Regions from separate parts of the Rummeliibacillus sp. JY-2-4R genome, predicted to be linked through region 1. Evidence: riboswitches for the same ligand, from Rfam matches in the RefSeq annotation. Region 1 holds a riboswitch; the other holds the start of a gene.

Region 1 (5,311 bases):
ACAAATTGCCCCTGTACTTTCTGGTGTTTACTCAGGAGACTTATATAAATTAACAATGGCATCTACATTACCATATTTACTTGATTATAAAGAGCAATATGGCAGTATTATTAAAGGCTTCGGTGCAAACTTAGCGCAATTCCAAAACTCAGCTGACAAAAAATTTATTTCTTTTGAAAATGGCCTATCCCAATTAATTGATCGTTTAGAAGAAACATTAACCGATGTAAAAATTATAAAGGGTGTTATTACAACCAATATTGTAAAGCAAAATCATCAATACATTTGCTCATTTGAAGGACAAGATGATATTACTTGTGATGTTGTAGTACTATCTACACCACATGCTGTAACCAGTAAAATTTTAAATGACCAAGAAATAACTCAACAATTGGATGCTATTAAAAACGCTTCAATTATCACAGTTTATGTTGGTTTTAATATCCCTGATAAGCAATTACCAGCTGACGGTACAGGTTTTATTGTATCTAAAAATAGTGATGTAAATTGTAATGCCTGCACGTGGACAAGCCGTAAATGGAAACATACATCTAAATCAGGAAATTTACTTGTTCGTATGTTCTATAAAAGTACAAATCCGATTTTTAAGGAATTACTAAATAAAAACGAAGAAGAATTAACAGCTATTGCATTAGAAGATATTAAGAAATCACTAAAAATAGAGGGCGAGCCAGCTGCAGTTAATGTCACAAAATGGAATGATTTAATGCCGGTTTATGGTATGGGGCATGCAGCAATCGTAGATTCTTTAAACAATCAATTAGAAGAAAAGTATCCTAATGTCATTTTAGCAGGTTGTTCCTATTATGGTGTAGGGATTGGGAACTGTATTCAAAATGGGCAAGATACAGCTAAAAAAATTGCCAATCTATTATGATGAAATTGCAAAAACAAGAGGGCGAGAAAGGGGATAAATCATTTATATGATAAGAAAATTAGTACTCATATTTGGTATACTATTTCTCTTAATTGGACTGATATTATCTCTTCAAAAACCAATCATGACCTACCTTGTCGCCAATATGTCAAAAGAGGCTATTCAAAATCCAAAAGTTGAACAGCCAACAGTTTCTCCTGATTCAACTTTTGATTTTACAAAAGTGAAAAATGTACAATTACGAGATGTACTAGCTGCACAGACAGAAAAGAAAAACGTAAAACCAATCGGCGCCATTAGTGTACCTGATGTTCAAATGCAGTTACCAATTGTTTATGGTATTTCGAATGTTAATTTAACAATCGGAGCGGGAACAATGAAAAGAGATCAAATCATGGGCAAAGGTAACTACGCTTTAGCTGCTCATAATATGAATGATAACAAAACACTATTCAGTCCTTTAGCAGAAGCAAAAAAGGGCATGAACGTTTATATAACGGATTTCAAAAACGTTTATGAATATAAGATATCTGATATTTTCATTGTAGAACCAACTCAAGTAGAAGTAATTGATGACAAGGCCAACCAAAAACTTATAACACTCGTTACTTGTAATAATGATGGATCAAAACGAGTGATTATTCGTGGCGCACTTCTTAAGACATTTGCATACTCAGATAATTCATCTTTTTTTAAGATAAGCTAACAAAATATAATCAAATTGTTCAATTGATGGAATCTGCTTTTCTATTCTAGAAAGGCAGGTTTTTTATTTTTAAAATAAGTAATATATGTCATTTTTTCGAATTGTCTTGACGCAAATGAAAGAAAGGAGTATGATTCTTTTAATTATTCTAAAAAATTAAATAGTAATTCTTATCAAGAGAAGCCGAGGGACTGGCCCGAAGAAGCTTCAGCAACCAGCCGAAAGAATTGGTCAGGTGCTAATTCCAGTGGAGTAATCCTGTAGATAAGAAGGAGCAAAACACTAGAAAACACAACCTTCTTATTTTGATGTAAGAAGGTTTTTTATATTTAAAAAAGTTGCCAACCAGAATAGAAAGGGTGTTTATATGGGACTTTTAGAGAAACTTCAATCGCAAGTATTAACAGCTGATGGAGCAATGGGAACGTTATTATATTCATATGGAATTGACTACTGTTATGAGGAACTAAATATAAAAAAGCCAGAAATCATTGAAAATATACATCAACAATATATCGATGCTGGAGCAGATATCATTCAAACTAATACTTATACAGCGAATGCAATCAAACTTGAACGATATGGATTGGAAAACTCAGTAAGAGTATTAAATGAAAGTGCTATTCAAATTGCTAAAAAAGTTGCTTCAAAACAGGGGCAGTTTGTATTAGGTACAATTGGCGGCATTCGCGGTGTGCGTAAAAGTGATGCGACATTAGATGAAATCATTCAATCATTAGATGAACAAGCAGGATATTTACTAGCAGGGGATCCAGACGGTCTTTTACTAGAAACGTATTATGATTTTGAAGAGCTTACGGCTGCGGTGAAACACTTACGTAAAATAACGAATATTCCGATTATCTCACAAGTATCTATGCATGAACCGGGCATTTTGCAAAATGGATTAACCTTAAATGATGCGCTACATCAGTTAGAAGCAATTGGTGCAGATATTGTGGGTGTCAATTGTCGCCTAGGTCCTCATCATACAATTCAAGCGTTCGAAGATGTTGAACTCCCATCAAGTGCATTTCTCTCTGCCTATCCTAATGCAAGTTTACTAGATGTTGAGGATGGCAAAGTCGTATATGAATCCGAATCAGATTACTTTGGTCGTTCTGCAATATTATTACGTGATCAAGGGGTACGACTAATTGGGGGATGCTGTGGAACAACTCCTAAGCATATTGAGGCTGTAAAAAAACGTCTTGCAGATTTACCACCAATCCAACATAAAGTGGTCCATAAAAAAGAAGCTATTAAGATAAAGGAAGCTGCAAAAAGTAGCTATGAACCTTTACATGAAAAAGTTAAAAGAGAACGTTCTATAATTGTTGAATTAGATACACCAAGACATTTGGATGTTGACAAATTTATAGAAGGTTCAAAAGCTTTATATGAGGCTGGAGCTGATGCGGTAACAATGGCAGATAATTCTCTTGCTTCACCTCGTATCAGTAATATGGCAATGGGCTCTATCTTAAAATTAAATCACGATGTACGTCCGCTGGCTCACATTACTTGTCGTGATCGAAACTTAATCGGTTTACAATCACATTTAATGGGTTTAAACGCTCTAGGTATTCATGATATTTTAGCAATCACTGGAGATCCGACAAAAGTAGGGGATTTCCCAGGTGCATCTAGTGTGTATGATGTTTCTAGTCTTGAACTTCTACAGCTAATCAAAAATTTAAACGAGGGAATATCCTTTTCAGGTAAGCCATTGCGAAAAAAGGCAAATTTCTCGGTAGCCTCAGCGTTTAATCCAAATGTCCGGGTAGTAGAACGTGCTGTAGGTCGTTTAGAAAAGAAAATAGAAGCAGGGGCAGATTATTTTATCACGCAGCCTGTTTATAGTAAGGAAAAAATTATTGAAGTCTATGAAGCAACAAAGCATTTAGATACACCAATCTTCATTGGTATTATGCCACTGACTAGCATACGAAATTCAGAGTTTTTACATCATGAGGTACCAGGAATTAAGCTTTCAGAAGGTGTATTAGAACGGATGAGAGCAACTGGAGAAGACAAAGAAGCTGCTCAAGCAGAAGGAATTGCAATTGCGAAAGAATTAATCGATACAGCAGCTGAATTGTTCAATGGTATTTATTTAATCACACCATTCATGCGATATGAGATGTCAATTGAATTAATGAATTATATTCATGAATTAGATCACAGAAGAGAGGAAGAAAGCAACTATGTCAAAGCATCCTATTGAGGAACGGTTAGAAAATCATATATTAGTGCTAGACGGTGCTATGGGGACAATGTTACAAAATGCAAATTTGACAGCTGATGATTTTGGCGGTGAAGCGTTTGAAGGGTGTAATGAATATTTAAACATTACACGTCCAGATGTTGTAGAATCGATTCACCGTGCTTATCTTGAAGCAGGTTCAGATGTAATCAGTACAAATACTTTCGGTGGCACACCTGTTGTTTTAAATGAATATAATCTTGGATCTCGTGCAGAAGAGATCAACAAAAAGGCAGTAGAAATAGCAAAAAAGGTTGCAAGTGAATACTCAACTAAAGAATGGCCTCGTTTTGTAGCTGGTGCAATGGGGCCAACTACTAAGACGTTATCTGTTACAGGTGGCATTACTTTTGATGAATTGAAACATGACTTTTATGTACAGGCAAAAGGCTTAATTGAAGGCGGAGCCGATGTATTATTGTTGGAAACAAGTCAAGATATGCTTAATGTCAAAGCGGGAACACTTGGCATTAAACAAGCATTCGATGAATTACATATCACAATCCCAGTAATGATTTCGGGAACCATTGAACCAATGGGAACGACGCTTGCTGGTCAAGGAATCGAAGCGTTCTATATTTCGATTGAACATATTAAACCACTTTCTGTTGGCTTAAACTGTGCAACAGGACCGGAATTTATGACAGACCATCTACGTACACTATCTGAAATTGCAACAAGTTATATTAGTTGTTATCCAAATGCAGGTTTACCTGATGAAGAGGGTCATTATCATGAAACACCTGAATCCTTATCCAAAAAACTAGCAGGTTTTGCTGATAAAGGATGGTTGAATTTTGTAGGTGGATGTTGTGGTACCACTCCTGCTCATATCCGTGCAATACGAGAAGTAGTAAAGAACCGCAAACCACGTAAAAAACCAAGTCAGGAGCATGGCCATGTTGTTTCTGGAATTGATTCTTTAATTTACGACGATTCAATGCGTCCTTTGTTTGTAGGAGAACGAACGAATGTTATTGGTTCACGTAAATTTAAACGCCTTATAGTTGAAGAAAAGTATGAAGAAGCTGCAGAAATTGCTCGTGCTCAAGTGAAAAACGGAGCCCATGTAATTGATATTTGTTTAGCGAACCCTGACCGCGATGAGTTACAGGATATGAGAAGCTTTATGCAAGAGGTAGTAAAAAAGGTGAAAGTACCTCTTGTCATTGACTCAACTGATGACAAAGTAATTGAGGAAGCTTTGAAATATTCACAAGGTAAAGCAATTATCAACTCGATTAACCTTGAAGATGGTGAAGATCGTTTTGAAGCGGTTCTACCAATTGTAAAAAAATATGGTGCATCTGTTGTTGTCGGAACAATTGACGAGAAAGGGATGGCAGTAGATCGAAATCGTAAGTTAGAAATTGCGAAACGCTCTTATGATTTACTTGTAGATAAATGGGGACTTGCACCAGAAGATATCATTTTTGACCCA
Region 2 (5,311 bases), 500 kb from region 1:
GGTACCCACTATATTCTAAATGGTGAAAAACAATGGATTACCAACTCAGGTTTTGCAGATGTGTTTGTTGTTTATGCCAAAATTGATGGCGATAAGTTTTCAGCATTTATCGTTGAACGTGCCTTTCCAGGTGTATCAACGGGTGCTGAAGAAAAGAAAATGGGGATTAAATCATCTTCAACACGCACATTGATTTTAGAAGATGTTGCAGTACCTGTTGAAAACTTACTAGGTGAAGTGGGACGCGGGCATGTCATCGCCTTCAATATATTGAATATTGGTCGCTATAAATTAGGCGTTGGCACACTTGGTGCTTCAAAACGCGCACTTGAATTAGCGATTTCGTACACAAATGGTCGCCAACAATTTGGCACACCAATTTCATCTTTCAATCTGACAAAAGAAAAACTAGCAACGATGGCTTCAAAACTTTACGCATCAGAGTCATTAATCTATCGTACTGTTGGTTACTTTGAAGATCGTATGAGTAATCTTCGCGATGAAGAAAAAAATGACGGTAAAGCAATCGCAGCATCTATTGCAGAATATGCAATCGAATGTTCTATTAATAAAGTATTTGGTTCAGAAACATTAGATTATATTGCAGATGAAGCCGTACAATTACATGGCGGATATGGCTTTATGCAAGAATACGAAGTGGAACGAATCTATCGCGATTCTCGTATAAATCGAATTTTTGAAGGAACAAACGAAATCAATCGTTTAATTGTCCCAGGTACTTTTGTGAAAAAAGCAATGAAAGGCGAATTGCCGCTCCTTGCACAAGCACAAAGCCTTCAAGCTGAATTACTTTCCATGATCCCAGAGGAAATTGGCAATGAAGCACTTGCACAAGAAAAATATTTAGTCAAAATGGCAAAGAAAATCGCATTACTAGCAGCGGGTACAGCTGTACAACGCTTTGGACCAAAATTAGAAGTAGAACAAGAAATCCTAGTAAACATTGCGAATATCGCAAACCAACTATTCGCAATGGAATCAGCTGTCTTGCGTTCGGAAAAAGCAATTGACCGTGATGGAGAAGAAAAAGCAGCACAAAAAATTCTTTACACAGAAATCTTCACCCAAGAAGCATTTGAAGAAATTGAAAAAGAAGCAAAAGAAACAATCATCGCTTCAGCAGATGGTGACGAAGCACGCATGCTACTATCAGCATTGCGCAAACTAACACGCTACACACCAAACAATCTCATCACCAAAAAACGCCAAGCATCAGTAAAACTAATCGCTGCTGAAAAATATACAGTATAAACTAAAAGTGAGCCCCGGAAGTAAGATGGGGGCTCACCTTTTTGCTGCATTTGAAGAAATGTAAAAATATTGTTGCTATATGGAAAGTTCTTATCATTGTATATGTTGATTGCAAAGAAGTTGAACTTCAGTATTTAGGTGATTATTTGTGGAAATTGAGATTAGCACGCTAATTGAAGTCACATAAAATGTATTAAAGATATTTATAGATTTCTAGATTTTTTTTAGAAATTATGTTGGAGATTAGTACTCCAAAAATAGTTGTAGTGTAGTCAGCGAAGACTCCTAGCTAGGAAAAGCGAGACAGGTGAGGCCCCGCACGAAGGAGGAGACTCACCGCTCGCCCGCAGGAAAGCGTAGCTGACTACACTACAAACCTAAATATAATTAGTAATAAAATAGATTTTCAGTGTACAAAGCAAAGCGTAGGAAGAAGATTAATTTCTAATCATTTAACAAAAATATAACTCTAAAACCATGTATATAAACCAACAAAACCGGCCATTATATCTCTGGGTCGGTTTTCTTGCGTCAAAATGAGAGTCACAATACAATTAAAATGATACCAAAATTCGTTTTAAAAGGAGTATTTACATGACGATCAAAATGATTCAATATCCAAAATGTACAACTTGTAAAAAAGCACAAGCCTGGCTAAAAGAAAATAACATCGAATTTTCCGCTCACAACATAGTTGAAGAAACACCCACACAAGATGAATTAAGAAAATACTGGGAACTAAGCGGACTACCACTAAAAAAATTCTTTAACACATCAGGGATGAAATATCGTGAACTTCAACTAAAAGATCGTCTTAAAGAAATGTCCGAAGATGAACAAATTGCTTTACTCGCTTCAGACGGCATGCTAATCAAAAGACCAATTGTCACAGACAACCAAAAAATAACAATTGGCTTTAATGAAAAAGAGTTTGAAAATACATGGAAATAATTTTAGAATTGCTTGTTTTTGAATAAGGAATATGTCAAAATTATGGTGTATAAAAATACATACTTGGAGGGTTAATAATGAGCGTACCAGCAGAATTACGTTATACAGAAGAACATGAATGGGTAAAAACTGAAGATGGTAAAGTACGTATTGGTATTACAGAATTTGCACAATCAGAACTAGGTGATATCGTATTCGTTGAACTTCCACAAGTTGGCGACGAAATCAAAGCTGATGAACCATTCGGTAGTGTTGAATCTGTAAAAACAGTATCTGAATTATATGCACCAATTTCAGGTAAAGTTGTTGAAATCAACGAAGACTTAGAAGATAGCCCAGAATTCGTTAACGAATCTCCATACGAAAAAGCATGGATGGTTGTTGTAGAACCAACTGATTCTACACAATTTGAAGGCTTACTTACAGCTGAACAATACACAAAACTAATCGAAGAATAATTATACTACTTAAAGCGCCACACTTTTGTGCTGGCGTTTTTATGTATATTCAGGCATTTGCTTTCAGAATCATTGCCTATGCTTCATTTTTCCCTTAAGTAGGATTCTTACTGTCCGCTAAGCGCGGAATCAAACTGTAAGGAGGAATTAGCATGTCGGATAAAGTGCTTATTGTTGAAGGTAGACAAGATAAATTGCAAATTCAACCTCTACTAGCAGAGGATGTTCCAATTCTTTGCACGAATGGTACCATTAGTCCAAGTAAACTAGAAGAGCTCATACACCCTTATGAAGAGTATGATTTATATACGTTTTTCGATGAAGATTATTCAGGGGATTGCTTACGATCCTTGATGAAAAAAGAATATCCAGAGGCGTACCATTTACGTACGCTTTCTTTATATAAGCAAGTAGAGGCGACACCAAGAAAATTTTTGGCTAGAATATTATTAGCTGCAGATTTTAAAATACATGCAAGTTTTCTTTTAGAATAGGAATGACGGACAATGCAAGAATGGACAATAGAACAATGGGAGCATATGAAGGAAAGCGAGTCATTATGTGCATTTTATTTATATACTCCTATGTGCGGTACATGTATGGTCGCTTCTAAAATGATGGAGGTAATCGATCAAACATTTCCAGACATCAAAATAGGTAAAGCAAATTTAAATTTTGTCGAACAAATCGCATATGATTATCAGGTGGAAAGCGTCCCATGCTTACTGATTGCCGAGAATGGTAAGGTTCGCGATAAAATCTATGCTTTTCAATCCGTGTCGTATTTATATGAAAAATTTCATAAAAAGGATTGACGATATAATCATATAGTGGTAAAGTATCAAACATAATTAAATAAATATTTACGTAACTCTTATTCAGAGAGGTGGAGGGAAGTGCCCTATGAAGCCCGGCAACCGTCACAATGTGACACGGTGCCAATTCACGCAAAGTCAAATGCTTTGGAAGATGAGAGAACGGTTATCGTATAAAACGTACGTTAGACCTTTCTGTTAATCTTGCAGAAAGGTCTTATTTATTTTTAGCTTTATTTTACAAAAGGTGGTTTTGAATATTATGATTCAACTTAAAAATGTAGTAAAAAAATACAAAACCGCTAATGGATCTCTAACTGCAGTTAATGATGTTAATTTATCAATAAATGATGGTGAGATTTTTGGCATTATCGGTTATAGTGGTGCTGGTAAAAGTACAATGATTCGTTTACTTAACGGTTTAGAAAAGCCTACTTCAGGTACCGTTACCGTAAATGGGCAGAACATTTCAGCAATTAAAGGAAAAGAATTACGAAATGCTCGCCATAAAATCAGTATGATTTTCCAACATTTCAACTTACTTTGGTCAAGAACAGTGGAAGAAAATATTGCTTTCCCATTAGAGATTGCGGGCATTAGTAAAGCGGAACGTGAAAAGAAAGTGCTTGAACTAGTAGAGTTGGTTGGATTAAAAGGAAGAGAAAAAGCCTATCCTTCCCAATTATCAGGGGGACAAAAGCAACGCGTAGGGATTGCTCGTGCGCTAGCTAATAACCCAGAAGTTCTACTATGTGATGAAGCAACTTCAGCACTAGACCCGGAAACAACGGATGCAATATTAGATTTACTTGTGAGTATTAATGAAAAACTGGGACTAACCATTGTGTTAATCACTCATGAAATGCATGTTATTCGCAAAATTTGTCATCGTGTGGCAGTAATGGAATCGGGAAAAGTAGTAGAACAAGGAAACGTTCTTGAAGTTTTCCAATCTCCGCAAGCAGACGTGACGAAGAAATTCGTATCTCAAGTGACAGAAACAGCAGGTCACAAAGAATCTATTTCTCAAATGCTTGAAAATTATCCGAACGATCAATTGATCAAATTATTTTTTGTTGGAGCAAAGACAGAACAACCTGTGATTTCACATTTGATTCGTGAATTTAATGTTGATGTTAACATTGTACACGGTAATATTTCTCCTACGAAGAGTGGACCATATGGAACATTAATTGTGCGCATCATCGGGAGCAACGAGAATACAACAAAAGCAATTCATTACTTAGATGAACTAGGAATTAAAACGGAGGTGATCAGTCATGCTTAACGATCTCTTTCCGAATGTCGATTGGGAACTTATGTGGGAAGCCACAAGAGAAACTTTATATATGACAGCTGTTTCAACAATTCTAACTTTTATTATTGGAATCGTCTTAGGGATTATATTATTCCTTACAAGTCCTACACAACTTTGGGCGAACAAGCTAGCTAACTTATTAACTGGTTCAGTTGTGAATATATTCAGATCCATTCCATTTATCATTTTAGTTATTCTGTTAATTCCATTTACTAAATTCTTATTAGGTACAATTCGTGGAGCAAATGCAGCTATGCCTGCATTAATCATTGGTGCTGCACCATTCTATGCACGAATGGTTCTTATTGCTTTACGTGAAATCGATAAAGGTGTCATTGAAGCAGCACGCTCTATGGGTGCAAAAACTTGGACAATCATTTGGAAGGTTTTAATACCAGAATCCCTTCCAGCACTTATTTCTGGAATTACCGTAACAGCTGTAGCATTAGTCGGTTATACAGCGATGGCAGGTGTCATCGGTGCAGGTGGCTTAGGGA

Evidence for each region. Region 1 has a riboswitch for S-adenosylmethionine ahead of ACWV26_RS17865 (bifunctional homocysteine S-methyltransferase/methylenetetrahydrofolate reductase). Riboswitches for the same ligand answer to the same signal wherever they lie in the genome.
Region 2: linked by a shared signal. The riboswitch ahead of ACWV26_RS15490 (methionine ABC transporter ATP-binding protein) and the one ahead of ACWV26_RS17865 (bifunctional homocysteine S-methyltransferase/methylenetetrahydrofolate reductase) in region 1 are both predicted to bind S-adenosylmethionine.

The regions. Positions count from the first base shown of each region.
Region 1 covers NZ_CM132623.1:3,654,056-3,659,366, reverse strand. The annotation lists gene ACWV26_RS17875 (protoporphyrinogen oxidase) at 1-898, shown strand, start outside; gene ACWV26_RS17870 (class A sortase) at 945-1,604, shown strand; SAM riboswitch class I at 1,772-1,875, shown strand; gene ACWV26_RS17865 (bifunctional homocysteine S-methyltransferase/methylenetetrahydrofolate reductase) at 1,972-3,831, shown strand; gene metH (methionine synthase) at 3,812-5,311, shown strand, end outside.
Region 2 covers NZ_CM132623.1:3,156,133-3,161,443, reverse strand. The annotation lists gene ACWV26_RS15515 (acyl-CoA dehydrogenase family protein) at 1-1,272, shown strand, start outside; gene ACWV26_RS15510 (arsenate reductase family protein) at 1,867-2,223, shown strand; gene gcvH (glycine cleavage system protein GcvH) at 2,301-2,681, shown strand; gene ACWV26_RS15500 (hypothetical protein) at 2,834-3,175, shown strand; gene ACWV26_RS15495 (thioredoxin family protein) at 3,188-3,496, shown strand; SAM riboswitch class I at 3,553-3,657, shown strand; gene ACWV26_RS15490 (methionine ABC transporter ATP-binding protein) at 3,759-4,784, shown strand; gene ACWV26_RS15485 (methionine ABC transporter permease) at 4,777-5,311, shown strand, end outside.